2 linked regions of the Pseudoduganella dura genome follow. The protein of the gene in region 1 binds, or shares a complex with, the protein of each later gene. Links are inferred from orthologs where the notes say so. Each region holds a gene or a part of one and is shown in the gene's direction. Other genes may lie near its edges.

Region 1 (5,942 bases):
AACGAACATTATAAGACGGACACGTTACCATGCGATGGACGAATTTCGCATGGCATGCGTGCTGTTGTGTACACGCCGGGCTCACACTATGCACCACACCGCACACGGTATGTACAAGCGTGCGAGCAGCAGATTTTGAATACTGGTATTATATACAGTATTTGCCGGCCACGGCTCGTTCTTGTCCTGACTTGATCAAAACTGTCACGAGACCTTGAAATCGAATCGAACGCCAGCATTGTGGCTAACTTGGGTCTCCGGAAAGCCGCCCCCGCCCCTTGCCATCGTGGCATGAAGCGGGAGCGGGCGATCGCTCCAGGCTGGCCGTCCCTGTCGTTTCCTCGCATTCAAGGCACATACATTCATGGAAGAAATCCGCATTCGCGGCGCGCGTACGCACAACCTGAAGAACATCAACCTCGACCTGCCCCGCAACAAGCTGATCGTGATCACCGGGTTGTCCGGGTCCGGCAAGTCGTCGCTGGCGTTCGATACGCTGTACGCCGAAGGCCAGCGCCGCTACGTCGAATCGCTGTCGGCGTATGCGCGCCAGTTCCTGCAGCTGATGGAAAAGCCGGACGTGGACCTGATCGAAGGCCTGTCGCCGGCCATCTCGATCGAGCAGAAGGCCACGTCGCACAACCCGCGCTCCACTGTCGGCACCGTGACGGAAATCCACGATTACCTGCGCCTGCTGTATGCCCGCGTGGGCACGCCGTACTGCATCAACCACCCGGACCATGCGCTGTCGGCGCAATCGGTGTCGCAGATGGTCGATGCCGTGCTGGCCATGCCGGAAGGCACCAAGCTGATGATCATGGCGCCCGTGGTGGCCAACCGCAAGGGCGAGCACGTGGACCTGTTCGAGCAGATGCAGGCGCATGGCTTCGTGCGCTTCCGCGTGCAGAGCGGCACGCACGAGGCGAAGATCTACGAAGTGGACGATTTGCCGAAGCTGAAGAAAACGGAAAAGCACACGATCGACGTGGTCATCGACCGTGTGAAAGTGAATCCGGAGATCAAGCAGCGCCTGGCGGAAAGCTTCGAGACGGCGCTGCGCCTGGCCGACGGCCGCGCGGTGGCCTACGACATGGATGCCGGCACCGAACACGTGTACTCGAACAAGTTCGCCTGCACCAGCTGCGGCTATTCGCTGCAGGAGCTGGAGCCGCGGCTGTTCTCGTTCAATAACCCGATGGGCGCCTGCCCGGAATGCGATGGCCTGGGCCATATCGAGTTCTTCGATCCGAAGCGCATCGTGGCGTTCCCGAACCTGTCGCTCGCCTCCGGCGCCGTGAAAGGCTGGGACCGCCGCAACCAGTTCTACTTCTCGATGCTGCAGAGCCTGGCGACGCATTACGGTTTCGACCTCGATGCGCCGTTCGAGAAATTGTCCAACACCGCGCAGAACGCCGTGCTGCACGGTTCCGGCAACAAATCGATCCCGTTCTCGTACGTGAACGAGCGCGGCCGCGCGGTCGTCAAGGAGCACGCGTTCGAAGGCGTGGTCAACAACCTGTCGCGCCGTTACCGCGAAACCGACTCGATGGCCGTCAAGGAAGAACTGGCCAAGTTCATCAATGAGAAAAAGTGCCCCACCTGCGAAGGCGCGCGCCTGCGCGTGGAAGCGCGCCACGTGAAAGTGGGCACCGGCAAGCAGGAAAAGGCGATCTACGAGATCGCCGAGAAGCCGCTGCGCGACACGCTGTCGTTCTTCGAGCAGCTGAAGCTGAAGGGCGCCAAGCGCGACATCGCCGACCGTATCGTCAAGGAAATCATCTCGCGCCTCTCGTTCCTGAACAACGTGGGCCTGGATTACCTGTCGCTGGACCGTTCTGCCGACACGCTGTCCGGCGGCGAGGCGCAGCGTATCCGCCTGGCCTCGCAGATCGGTTCCGGCCTGACGGGCGTGATGTACGTGCTCGACGAACCGTCGATCGGCCTGCACCAGCGCGACAACGACCGCCTGATCGAAACGCTGAAGCACCTGCGCGACATCGGCAACAGCGTGCTGGTGGTGGAGCATGACGAGGATGCGATCCGCACCGCCGACTACATCGTCGACATGGGCAAGGGTGCCGGCGTGCACGGCGGCGACGTGATCGCGTCCGGTTCGCTGAAGGATATCCTGAAGAACAAGGAATCGCTGACGGCGCAGTACCTGAACGGCACCATGCGCATCGAGGTGCCGAAGAAGCGCCATGTGGCGGACCCGAACCGCCAGCTGGTGATCACCGGCGCCAAGGGCAACAACCTGAAGAACCAGACCCTGTCGGTGCCGGTCGGCCTGCTCACGTGCGTGACCGGCGTTTCCGGTTCCGGCAAATCGACGCTGGTGAACGATACGCTGTATCCGGCCCTGTCGCGCCACCTGTACGGTTCGCAGACGGAGCCGGCGGAACACGAGTCGATCAGCGGCCTGGAACATTTCGACAAGGTGATTTCCGTCGACCAGGCGCCGATCGGCCGCACGCCGCGCTCCAATCCCGCCACGTACACGGGCCTGTTCACGCCGATCCGCGACCTGTTCTCCACGGTGCCGACAGCGAAGGAACGGGGCTACAGCGCCGGCCGCTTCTCGTTCAACGTGAAGGGCGGCCGCTGCGAGGCGTGCCAGGGCGACGGTGTGCTGAAGGTGGAAATGCACTTCCTGCCGGACGTGTACGTGCCGTGCGACGTGTGCCACGGCAAGCGCTACAACCGCGAAACGCTCGAAGTCCACTACAAGGGCAAGAACATCACCCAGGTGCTGGACATGACGGTGGAAGACGCGCACGAGTTCTTCAAGCCCGTGCCGACCATCGCGCGCAAGCTGCACACGCTGCTGGACGTGGGCCTGGGCTACATCAAGCTGGGGCAGAGTGCCACCACGCTGTCGGGCGGCGAGGCGCAGCGCGTGAAACTGTCGCTGGAACTGTCCAAGCGCGATACGGGCCGCACGCTGTACATCCTCGACGAACCGACGACCGGCCTGCACTTCCACGACATCGACCTGCTGCTGAAGGTGATCCACCGGCTGCGCGACCAGGGCAACACGCTCGTGATCATCGAACACAACCTCGATGTGATCAAGACCGCCGACTGGCTCGTCGACCTGGGCCCCGAGGGCGGCGCCGGCGGCGGGCGCATCATCGCGACCGGCACCCCGGAAGAGGTGGCGAAGAATCCGGACAGCGTGACGGGCAAGTACCTGGTGCCGCTGCTGAAGCAGAAATAATCTTCGGCCGATACCCCGGGAGCCGGCTTCACTGAAGCCGGCTTTTTTTCGCCTGCCCTTCAGTAAAAGGTGAAATCCTCGTTGCACTTCGGGACAGCGCGCACGGCATCGGCCACCACATACCACCCCAGCCCGGCGACGGGCAGCACCAGCAACCACAGAGCGACCATGACAGCCTCCTCGTTCAATCCGACTTTTCGCACACCTGTGCGAAACAGCATCAAAAAAAGGGCGGGCACGGCCCGTCCGCGTGGTGCGGCTATTCCACTTCGTTGAAACTCCTGTACGTCGAAATCAGGCGGTTGAAAGCCCTATGCATCCGCCGCGGCGCGGCCTCGTCGCGCAGGAAGCGCACGTCGTGCATCACGCCGATGATCAGGCTGTAGATCTCGAACACCAGCTGTTCGGGATCGGTATCGGGCCGCAAATGGCCCGCCTCCATCGCCTGCAGCACGGTCTTGCGCAGCGATGCGCGCCAGCGCGCCACGCCCTCCTCCACCCGGTCGCGCAGCGGCCCGTCGAGGTCGTCGAACTCGAAGGCGCCCGCCATGTAGAGGCACGCACCGCGCGGCGCCTCGCTGCTGCCCTTCTTCAGCCACAGGTTTACCTGCATGACGAGGCGGGGCAACCCCTTCGCCGCCTGCAGCGACGGCAGGAAGACCTCTTCGGCAAAGCGGCGGTCGTATTCGTCCAGTACCGCGCCCTGCAGCGCCTCCAGCGAGCCGACCCGCGAAAACACGCCACTCTTGCTGATGCCGGTACGCTTGGCCAGTTCGCCCAGCGACAGCTTGCCGATCCCTTCGGCGGCGGCCATGTCCATTGCCGCGTCGATGATGGTGGCGTAGGTCGATTCGCTTTTCGTCATGCGTCAACTTTAGCACACGCGTGCGAAACCTCAAGAAAAATTGCCAGGGTGGCCCAGCGAACGGCATCATCCCCTGAATAGCCGGACAATTGGCCTATGGTAAAACCGGTAAAGCCGGGAAAATCGGCAAACAACATGGGAGACGAATGGACGGTATCGCACTGTGGGCCCAGGCGGGCTTCTGGGGATGCGTGGCGGGCGCCGCGCTATTGCTGGGTGCCGGCGCGGGCTATTACATCGCGGTGCCGCAACGGCTGATCGCCGCCATCATGGCGTTCGGCAGCGGCGTGCTGATCTCGGCATTGTCGTTCGACCTGATGGACGAAGCGTTCCGCCACGGCGGCTTCAACGCCACCGCGGCCGGTTTCCTCGGCGGCGCCATTGTCTACACGGCGGCCAACCGGATATTGACGTCGTTCGGCGCCAAGCACCGCAAGCGCTCGACCGGGCGCAAGCCGGATGAAGGCAGCGGCATGGCGCTGGCGGTGGGTGCGCTGATGGACGGCATACCGGAATCGATCGTCATCGGCCTGTCGTTGCTGAAGGGCGGCGCGGTCAGCATTGTCACCGTGGCGGCGATTTTCCTGTCGAATATTCCCGAGGGGCTGTCCAGCGCCGCCGGCATGAAGCGGGCCGGCCATTCGGCACGATATATCTTCATTATCTGGGGCGGCATCGCGCTGTCATCGGGCGCGGCGGCGCTGGTCGGCTACACCGTGTTCCAGCATTTTTCGCCGGAAGTCATCGCGGCCACGACCGCCGTGGCGGCCGGGGCGATCCTGGCGATGCTTGCCGACACGATGATTCCCGAAGCGTTCGAGGAAGCGCACGATTTCGCCGGGCTGATCACCGTGGCCGGCTTCCTGGCAGCGTTTGCGCTGAGCAAGCTGGGCGGCGCCTGAGCTGCCTGGTGAATGGCCCGCCGGTGGCTGGCCATGTGCCCGGCTGCACGGCTTATTGTCGTGGCAGCGCCGCCAGCAGCGCATGGGTGTCGGCGGCGCCCATTTTTTGCGCCGCATCCAGGGCCGACACGCCGGCGGCGTCGACCGCGAACGGATCGGCACCCCGCGCGAGCAGCAGGCGCACGATGTCCACCCGGTTGAACATGGCGGCGAACATCAGCGGTGTCTTGCCGTCGCGGCCCGGACCGTCGGGCTGCGCGCCATGGTCGAGCAGCAGCGTGGCGATCGCCAGGTCGCCCTTGAACGCGGCGCCCATCAGCGGGCTCTGGCCGGCGTCGTTCTGCAGCTCCGGATCGGCGCCCCGTTCGAGCAGCGCCGTGGTCGTGTCGGGATGCCCGTTGTAACTGGCCAGCATCAGCAAACTGTCGCCCCGTTCGTTGCGCAGGTTCGCCGGCATGCCCTGCTCCAGCAGCGTGGTCAACGCTTCTGTTTCGCCACCGCGGGCCATCTGGAACACCTTGCGGGCGAACGCGAGGGTATCGTCGTCGAGCTGGCTGGCGTCCGCGGGTGGACGGCCGGGTTCATGACCTTGCATGCTGATCTCCAAAGGGTTGAATGCTGGCGGCATCTTACACCGCGCGGGTGCGCGTCCGATTCGTTCGGATGGCAGAGTTTTCCCGCATCGCGCGCACCAGGCAACCAGCGCGCACCAACGAAAAAGCGCGCACCAACGGTGCGCGCTTCAATGTGCCGACTTTTGAAACCGGCCCGCGGTTACACGGCCAGGCGTTGTTCCAGCTTGGCCTTGTTGTCCAGCAGTTCCTGCGGCAGGCGGTAAGCCAGCTTGTCGAACAGTTCGCTATGCAGCTTCAGCTCTTCGCGCCAGGCATCCTTGTCGATCGACGTGATCGTCTCGAATTCTTCCGGCGAGAACGGGATACCGTCCCAGTGCAGGTCG
Region 2 (7,974 bases), 3.4 Mb from region 1 along the record:
GGTGACTGTCCACATCCCGAACCTGGCGGGCGCCACAAGCGCGATAAAGCGTGCAAGGGCGATTGCCGGCAGCAACCTGGAGAGCGCGTTCGACCGGCTCCACAATTTCTGTGTTGCCGAAATCCGGCTCGACCAAAAAACCGACAGGAAGCAGCAGGTTCTCCGCGAGCGCCAGGCGGAGATACTGAAAGACGGCGAGGCCGCCTACAGGATCGCGTTGGCCGATGCCAGGACACACGCGGCGAAGCTGGTCACGGACGCCGATGTCAGCTTCGAACTGCTGGGACTGAAATTCCGGGCGACACCGCTGCTCGCGCCGGTTCTCTGGGGCGGATTCGCCATTGCATGGCTCATCGCCGCCCGGAGCGAAGCCGTTGCGGCCTGGACAACGCCAGCCGCCGGGAACGAGCAGGCGCGTCACCGCGCCGGCGGCGTATTCGCGCCCCTCGCCGTGCTGGCATGGGCGATGCTCTTGCGGGTTGCATGGACAGGCATCGCGATCACGGCATACCAGGGCGCAATGACATGGCGGGCACTGGCCGCCATTGCCCTGTGCCTGCTGCTGCTGGCCGGCGCATGGCTCGTCACCCTGCTGCTTTCCATGTCTTTCACGCCAGGTACCGCCGCCGTGCAGCCGGCCGCCGGGGCAAAGCCGGCGATTTTCGCATTCCTGGCGGGCGCAGGGGCATGCGCCGTCGCCTTCTGGCTGCCAGGCCATGTTCTGCGAGCGGCCCATGGCGCATTGCCGATAGTCGTCGTGATCGGAAGCGTGCCTCTGCTGCTTGCCACGCAGTCATGGCTGCGCGGGCTGCCGGCCGGTACGGCCCAGGGCATCACGGGGCGGCGCGCCGTACTGGGCGGCGCCATCGCCGCGGGTCTCGCGGGCATCTTCTGGATGGTGCACGGCAGTACCCCTGCGCAGGCGAATGCAAGGCGCGAGCCCCGCTTCCCGCGCCGGAAAGCGAGTGCGCCAACACTGAAACGGCCCGGGTTCTACCGGAAGGCCGAGGCAAGGACCGGTGCCGCGGTGCTGCATTATGTCAACGGGCAGGGACGAAGCGGAAAAGGCGGCGCGATTCCCAGGCAGCTCTCCGCTTCGGCGGTGCCGCCGTACAAATGGCTGCGCGGCGCGAAAGGCGCCGATTTTCCGTCATGGCTCGTCGACGTGGCGGATCCGGAAAGCCCCGCCAGCGAACGCGCGACGCTGGCCGGAACGGAAAGGGCTGCCTTGTCGACCGCGTCCTGGGCCTTCGAGCAGGCGGCCTTGCGCCTGCTGGCGAAGGATGGCAACCGGCAGGCCCGAGTGTTGCCGGCGTGCGAACTTCTGTTGAACGGCATCCGCCACGATATCGCTTTCAAGCATCGCCATAGCAAGCTGCGCAAGAGAAGTTCGCCAAGTTTCCGCCTGTACGATCTTGCGGCCGGACTGGCGGTCAGATATGATCATCCGCAGGTCCTGCAAGAGCTTACCTTGCGCATCGAACAGGCCGGCCATGCCCTCCTCTTCCGGTCTCGCATCAGGAAATGGGAAGATCGGGGCAGTTCGTGGCACCGGCGCTGGCGCAAGCGCAATGTCCCAATTACCTGGCATTCCGATCAAACGGCAACGGTCTTCTAACGTAAAGATATCCCCCCAGGGGAAGACGAGGGTTCGAATCCCTCCCGACGCCACCCAACGCAGGCACCGGCGCACACTCGGCGGCGGCCCCGGCGGTACGCGCCTGACGGACGACGCCGCAGCGGTGCATCGACTATAATATTGCCTTGCCGCGCCCCTGCGGCCTTCGTTACAGTCAGCCTCCCTGCCGCATGCCTTTCGACCTGACAAAAGCTCTCCCCAAACCCGGCAACCGTTTCGCGCTACCCGCGCTGTACGGTTCTTCCGACGCCTATGCGCTCGCACAGGCGGCGCTCCAGCTGAAAAGCCAGGGCCGCATGCTGGCCATCGTGGTGGCGCAGGCCAGCGACGGCCAGCGCCTGCTCGACGAGATTCCGTGGTTCGCGCCCGAGCTGCGCTGCCACCTGCTGCCCGACTGGGAAACGCTGCCGTACGACGCGTTCTCGCCGCACCAGGACCTGGTGTCCGAACGCCTGGCCACGCTGCACGAGATCCGCAGCGGCCAGTGCGACGTGATGCTGGTGCCGGCCACGTCCGCGCTGGTGCGCATGGCGCCGCCGTCGTTCCTGGCGGCGTACACGTTCTTCTTCAAGAAGGGCGAATCGCTCGACGAGGCGAAGCTGAAGGCCCAGCTCACATTGGCCGGCTATACGCACGTGACCCAGGTGATGTCGCCCGGCGAATATTCGGTACGGGGCGGCCTGATCGACCTGTTCCCGATGGGTTCCGCGCTGCCCTACCGGCTGGACCTGTTCGGCGACACCATCGAAACCATCCGCACGTTCGACGCCGATACGCAGCGCTCGCTGTACCCGGTGAACGAGGTGCGGCTGCTGCCGGGCCGCGAATTCCCGATGGACGAGGCGGCGCGCACCACGTTCCGCAACCGCTGGCGCGAGACATTCGAAGGCGACCCTTCCCGCTCGGTGGTCTACAAGGACATCAAGAGCGGTATCGCTTCGGCCGGCATCGAGTATTACCTGCCGCTGTTCTTCGAAGAGACGGCCACGCTGTTCGACTACCTGCCCGATGGCGCGGACAGCGCCGCGCTGGCGCTGGTGGGCGATATCGACGGCGCGATCCGCCGTTTCTGGAACGATACCGAGAGCCGCTACAAGTTCCTGAAAGCGGACCGCGAGCGCCCGATCCTGCCGCCGGAAGCGATCTTCCTGCGCGACGAGGCATTCTTCACGCTGGCAAAGGCCCATGCGCGGCTCACGATCGGCAAGAGCCCCGACGGCGAGCCGTCCGAACTGTCGGCGCCGATCCCGAACGTGGCCGTCAATCGCCACCTGGACGATCCGCTGGCTAACCTGCGCGCCTACGCGCTGCGCCCGGACCTGCGCGTGATGATCTGCGCCGATTCGAACGGGCGCCGCGAAACGCTGCAGCAGTACTTTGCCGAGTTCGACCTGCATCCCGCGCTGGTCGACGGCTATGCGGGATTCATCGCGTCGCACGACCGCTTCGTGCTGGGCGTGGCGCCGTTGCAGGCCGGCTTCGAACTGCGCGCCGGCGAGACGCTGGTGTTCGTCACGGAAACCGAGCTGTACGCCGGCTCCGGGCGCCGCGTGGGCAAGAAGAAGCAGGAAGCCGTCACGCAGGTCGAGTCGATGGTGCGCGACCTGTCGGAGCTGAAGATCGGCGACCCGGTGGTGCACATCAACCACGGCATCGGCCGCTACATGGGCCTGATCAGCATGGACCTGGGCGAAGGCGAGACCGAGTTCCTGCACCTGGAATACGCGAAGGACACCAAGCTGTACGTGCCCGTGTCGCAGCTGCACGTGATCTCGCGCTACTCCGGCAGCGCGCCGGAAGACGCGCCGCTGCATTCGCTCGGTTCCGGCCAGTGGGACAAGGCCAAGCGCAAGGCGGCCGAGCAGGTGCGCGACACCGCGGCCGAGCTGCTGAACCTGTATGCGCGGCGCGCGGCGCGCCAGGGCCACGCGTTCGAATATTCGTCGAACGACTACGAACGCTTCGCCGAAAGCTTCGGCTTCGACGAGACGCCCGACCAGGCCGCCGCGATCCTGAACGTGATGCGCGACATGACTTCGGGCAAACCGATGGACCGCCTGGTGTGCGGCGACGTGGGCTTCGGCAAGACGGAGGTGGCGCTGCGCGCCGCGTTCATCGCAGTCATGGGCGGGCGCCAGGTGGCGATCCTGGCGCCGACCACGCTGCTGGCCGAGCAGCATGCGCAAACGTTCGCCGACCGCTTCGCCGACTGGCCCGTGAAGATCGCGGAAATGTCGCGTTTCCGCACCGGCAAGGAGATCGCCAACGCGATCAAGGGCATGGCCGACGGCACGCTCGATATCGTGATCGGCACCCACAAGCTGCTGTCCGAGGACGTGAAATTCACGCGCCTGGGCCTGGTCATCATCGACGAGGAACACCGCTTCGGCGTGCGCCAGAAGGAAGCGCTGAAGTCCCTGCGCGCCGAGGTCGACGTGCTGACGCTGACGGCCACGCCGATTCCCCGCACACTGGGCATGGCTCTGGAAGGCCTGCGCGATTTTTCCGTGATCGCCACCGCGCCGCAAAAGCGCCTGGCCATCAAGACCTTCGTGCGCAGCGAAGGCGAATCGATCATCCGCGAAGCCATCCTGCGCGAACTGAAGCGCGGCGGGCAGGTATATTTCCTGCACAACGAGGTCGACACGATCCAGAACCGGCTGGCGCAGCTGACGGAGCTGGTGCCGGAAGCGCGCATCGCCGTGGCGCACGGCCAGATGCACGAGCGCGACCTGGAAAAGGTGATGCGCGACTTCGTGGCGCAGCGCTACAACATCCTGCTGTGCACGACGATCATCGAAACCGGCATCGACGTGCCCACGGCAAACACGATCATCATGCACCGGGCCGACAAGTTCGGCCTGGCGCAGCTGCACCAATTGCGCGGCCGCGTGGGCCGCTCGCACCACCAGGCCTATGCCTACCTGCTGGTGAGCGACCTGCAATCGCTGTCGAAACAGGCGCAGCGCCGGCTCGACGCGATCCAGCAGATGGAAGAACTGGGCAGCGGCTTCTACCTGGCCATGCACGACCTGGAAATCCGCGGTGCCGGCGAGGTGCTGGGCGAAAGCCAGTCCGGCGAGATGCTGGAAGTGGGCTTCCAGCTCTATACCGACATGCTGAACGAAGCGGTACGCGCGCTGAAGGCCGGCAAGGAGCCGGACCTGGCGGCGCCGCTGGCCACCACCACCGAGATCAACCTGCACGTGCCGGCACTGCTGCCGGCCGATTTCTGCGGCGACGTGCACGAGCGCCTGTCGATCTACAAGCGCCTGGCCAACTGCACGTCGCAGGAAGCGATCGACGGCCTGCAGGAAGAACTGATCGACCGCTTCGGCAAGCTGCCGGAGCCGGCCAAGGCGCTGATCGAGACGCACCGGCTGCGAATTTCCGCAAAGACGGTCGGCATTGTTAAAATCGATGCCCATGGAGAGGCAGCGAACCTGCAATTCATGCCGCAACCGCCCATCGACCCGATGCGCATCATCACCCTGATCCAGAAGCACAAGCACATCAAGCTGAACGGGCAGGACAAACTGAAGATCACCGCGAACATGCCGGACCTGGCCGCACGCGTCGCGCAGATCAAGACCGCCATCAAACAACTGACAGCCTGATGAACCAAGTACAAGACATCACGATGAACCTCGTCCTGCAGGGCCTGGACGACTGCTACCCCCGCCTCGAGCGCATCGCCGCCCTGGCGGCGCCGAAGCGCATCGCGCGCGTTTCCGATACCGCGCTGCGCTGCGAAGGCATCAGCTTTTCGCCCGCGCTGCGCCAGACGATCGAAGTGGCCGCCCACGCGGCCAAGCTGGACGCGACCTACATGATGGGCTCGCAGCACCTGGCCGACTACAAACTGGTGGCGATGGACATGGATTCCACGCTGATCACGATCGAATGCATCGACGAGATCGCCGACATGCAGGGCCTGAAACCGCAGGTCGCGGCGATCACCGAGGCGGCGATGCGCGGCGAACTCGATTTCGCCGAAAGCCTGCGCCGCCGCGTGGCGCTGCTCGAAGGGCTCGATGCCTCGGCGCTGCAGCGCGTGTTCGAGGAACGCCTGCGCCTGTCGCCGGGCGCCGAACGCATGCTGCGGGCCGTGCAGGTGGCCGGCCTGAAAACGCTGCTGGTCTCCGGCGGCTTCACCTACTTCACCGATCGCCTGAAACCCCTGCTCGGCCTCGACTTCACGCGCGCCAACGTGCTGGAAATCGTCGACGGCAAGCTCACCGGCAAGGTGCTGGGCGACATCGTCGACGCCGAGGCCAAGCGCGCCACCGTCGAGCAGGTATGCGCCACGCTGGGCATCTCGCCGAACGAGGCGATCGTGATGGGCGACGGCGCCAACGACCTGAAGATGATGGGCATCGCCGGCATGTCGGTGGCCTTCCGCGCCAAGCCCGTGGTGCGCGAGCAGGCCACCGTGGCACTGAACTACGTGGGGCTGGACGGCATCCTGAACCTGCTCGGCTGAATGCAAACAGCCGCCGCCGGCCCCTCTCCCGGCCGGTGGATTACTGCACCACGCCGTTTTCCCGCAGCCGCGCGATGTCGGCCACCGTCATGCCCAGCTGCGCCAGCACGGTATCCGTGTGCTCGCCCAGCGCGGGGCCCTGCCAGCGTACCGCGCCCGGCGTCTCGGACAACTTCGGCACGATGCCGGGCATGGCCACCTCCACGCCGTCGGGGAGCCGGTGGCGCAGGATCATGTCGCGCGCCTGGTAGTGCGGATCGGCGACGATGTCGGCCACCGAGTAGATGCGGCCGGCCGGCACCGCGGCCGTTTCCAGTTCCGCCAGAACGTGTTCGATCGGATGGCGCGACGTCCACCCGGCGATTGCCGCGTCGATCAGCGTGGCCTGGGCGGCGCGGCCGTCGTTCTGCGCGAATTGCGGATCGTCGGCCAGGTCCTGCCGGCCGATCACCGCCATCAGGCGCCTGTAGATCGGATTGCTGTTGCCGGCGATGACCACGTAGGCGCCGTCGCGCGTGGGATAGGAATTCGACGGCGCGATGCCCGGCAATGCCCCGCCGCTGCGCTCGCGCACGTGGCCCAGCAGGTCGTACTCGGGCACCAGGCTTTCCATCAGGTTGAACACGCTCTCGACGAGCGACACGTCGACCACCTGGCCGTCGCCCTGCCCCGTCTTCACGCGCAGGACCGACATCAGCGCGCCCATCACCGCGTGCAGCGACGCGAGCGAATCGCCGAGGCTGACGCCCACGCGGGCCGGCACGCCGCCCGGTTCGCCCGTGGTGTAGCGGATGCCGCCCATCGCCTCGCCGATCGCCCCGAAGCCGGGGCGGTCCTTGTAGGGGCCGGTCTGGCCGTAGCCGGAAATGCGCACCATCGTCAGCTTCGGATTGAGCGCATGCAGCACGTCCCAGCCCAGGCCCAGCTTTTCCAGCGCGCCCGGCTTCATGTTTTCGATCAGCACGTCCGCACCGGCGGCCAGCTCCTTGACGATCGCGATGCCTTCCGGGCTTTTCAGGTTCAGCGCCACCGAACGCTTGTTGCGCGACTGCAGGTACCACCACAGCGATGTGCCATTGTGCAGCTTGCGCCATTTGCGGATCGGGTCGCCGTCGCCGGGCGCCTCGATCTTGACCACATCGGCGCCGAATTCGGCCATCAGCCGCGCCGCGAACGGCGCCGCGATCAGCGCGCCGATCTCGATCACCTTGATGCCTGCCAGGGGTCCGCTCGTTTTCTCTTCCACTTGTGTTCTCCTCCACTTGTTTTTCCAGGTCGTGGGAGGATAGACAACGGCGGCGGTTCCGTCCAGCAGCAAGCTTGCCTAGCCCAGCAATTGCGGATTGCGCTGCCAGCAGGCGAACGTGAGCGCGCTGGCGAAGGTGACCCAGCCGAGGTAAGGCAGCAGCATCGCGCCGGCGAGGCGGTGCACCTTCCAGAACGCGATCGTGGTCGCAAGGATGAGTGCCCACAGCAGCAGCACCTCGGCGAATGCGGCGGCACCCATGTGCCAGCCGAAGAACAGCCAGCTCCACAGGGCGTTGGCGGCCAGTTGCACGAGATACAGGCCGAGCGTGCGCGGCGCGGTCGAGAAGCCGCGCACGCGCCATACCTGCCATGCCGCGATCGCCATCAGCAGGTACAGCACGGTCCACGCGGGGCCGAACACGCCGGCCGGCGGCGCCCAGTCCGGCTTGTTCAGCGCGGCGTAGAATTGCGGCGCATCGCGCGAGGCCCAGGCGCCCAGCGCCGCGGCGGCGAACGTGACGAGCAGCCAGCCGGCCAGGCTCTTGATGTTGACGGCAAGGCGGTGTGTATTCATGGAAGAAGTGCGCTGTTGAGAGAATGCCAA

What was found.
Region 2: the proteins of uvrA (region 1) and mfd are in contact, whole or in part, in a crystal structure (PDB 4DFC), measured with the Escherichia coli proteins. The link is inferred for Pseudoduganella dura from one-to-one orthologs.

Annotation. Positions count from the first base shown.
Region 1 is NZ_WNWM01000002.1:3,363,067-3,369,008, reverse strand. The notes cover bases 30-3,417. They hold uvrA (excinuclease ABC subunit UvrA), read left to right. Parts: upstream 30-364; coding sequence 365-3,217; downstream 3,218-3,417. Also shown: GJV26_RS14750 (TetR/AcrR family transcriptional regulator), read right to left, coding at 3,477-4,082; GJV26_RS14745 (ZIP family metal transporter), read left to right, coding at 4,229-4,984; GJV26_RS14740 (ankyrin repeat domain-containing protein), read right to left, coding at 5,037-5,579; GJV26_RS14735 (phosphoenolpyruvate carboxykinase (GTP)), read right to left, coding at 5,759-5,942. UniProt on the Escherichia coli protein: The UvrABC repair system catalyzes the recognition and processing of DNA lesions. UvrA is an ATPase and a DNA-binding protein. A damage recognition complex composed of 2 UvrA and 2 UvrB subunits scans DNA for abnormalities.
Region 2 is NZ_WNWM01000002.1:6,743,566-6,751,539, forward strand. The notes cover bases 1,460-5,456. They hold mfd (transcription-repair coupling factor), read left to right. Parts: upstream 1,460-1,809; coding sequence 1,810-5,256; downstream 5,257-5,456. Other genes in these bases: GJV26_RS29060 (hypothetical protein), read left to right, coding at 1,460-1,618; serB (phosphoserine phosphatase SerB), read left to right, coding at 5,280-5,456. Outside these bases: more of GJV26_RS29060, read left to right, coding at 1-1,459; more of serB, read left to right, coding at 5,457-6,122; GJV26_RS29075 (CaiB/BaiF CoA transferase family protein), read right to left, coding at 6,163-7,368; GJV26_RS29080 (TspO/MBR family protein), read right to left, coding at 7,447-7,944. UniProt on the Escherichia coli protein: Couples transcription and DNA repair by recognizing RNA polymerase (RNAP) stalled at DNA lesions. Mediates ATP-dependent release of RNAP and its truncated transcript from the DNA, and recruitment of nucleotide excision repair machinery to the damaged site.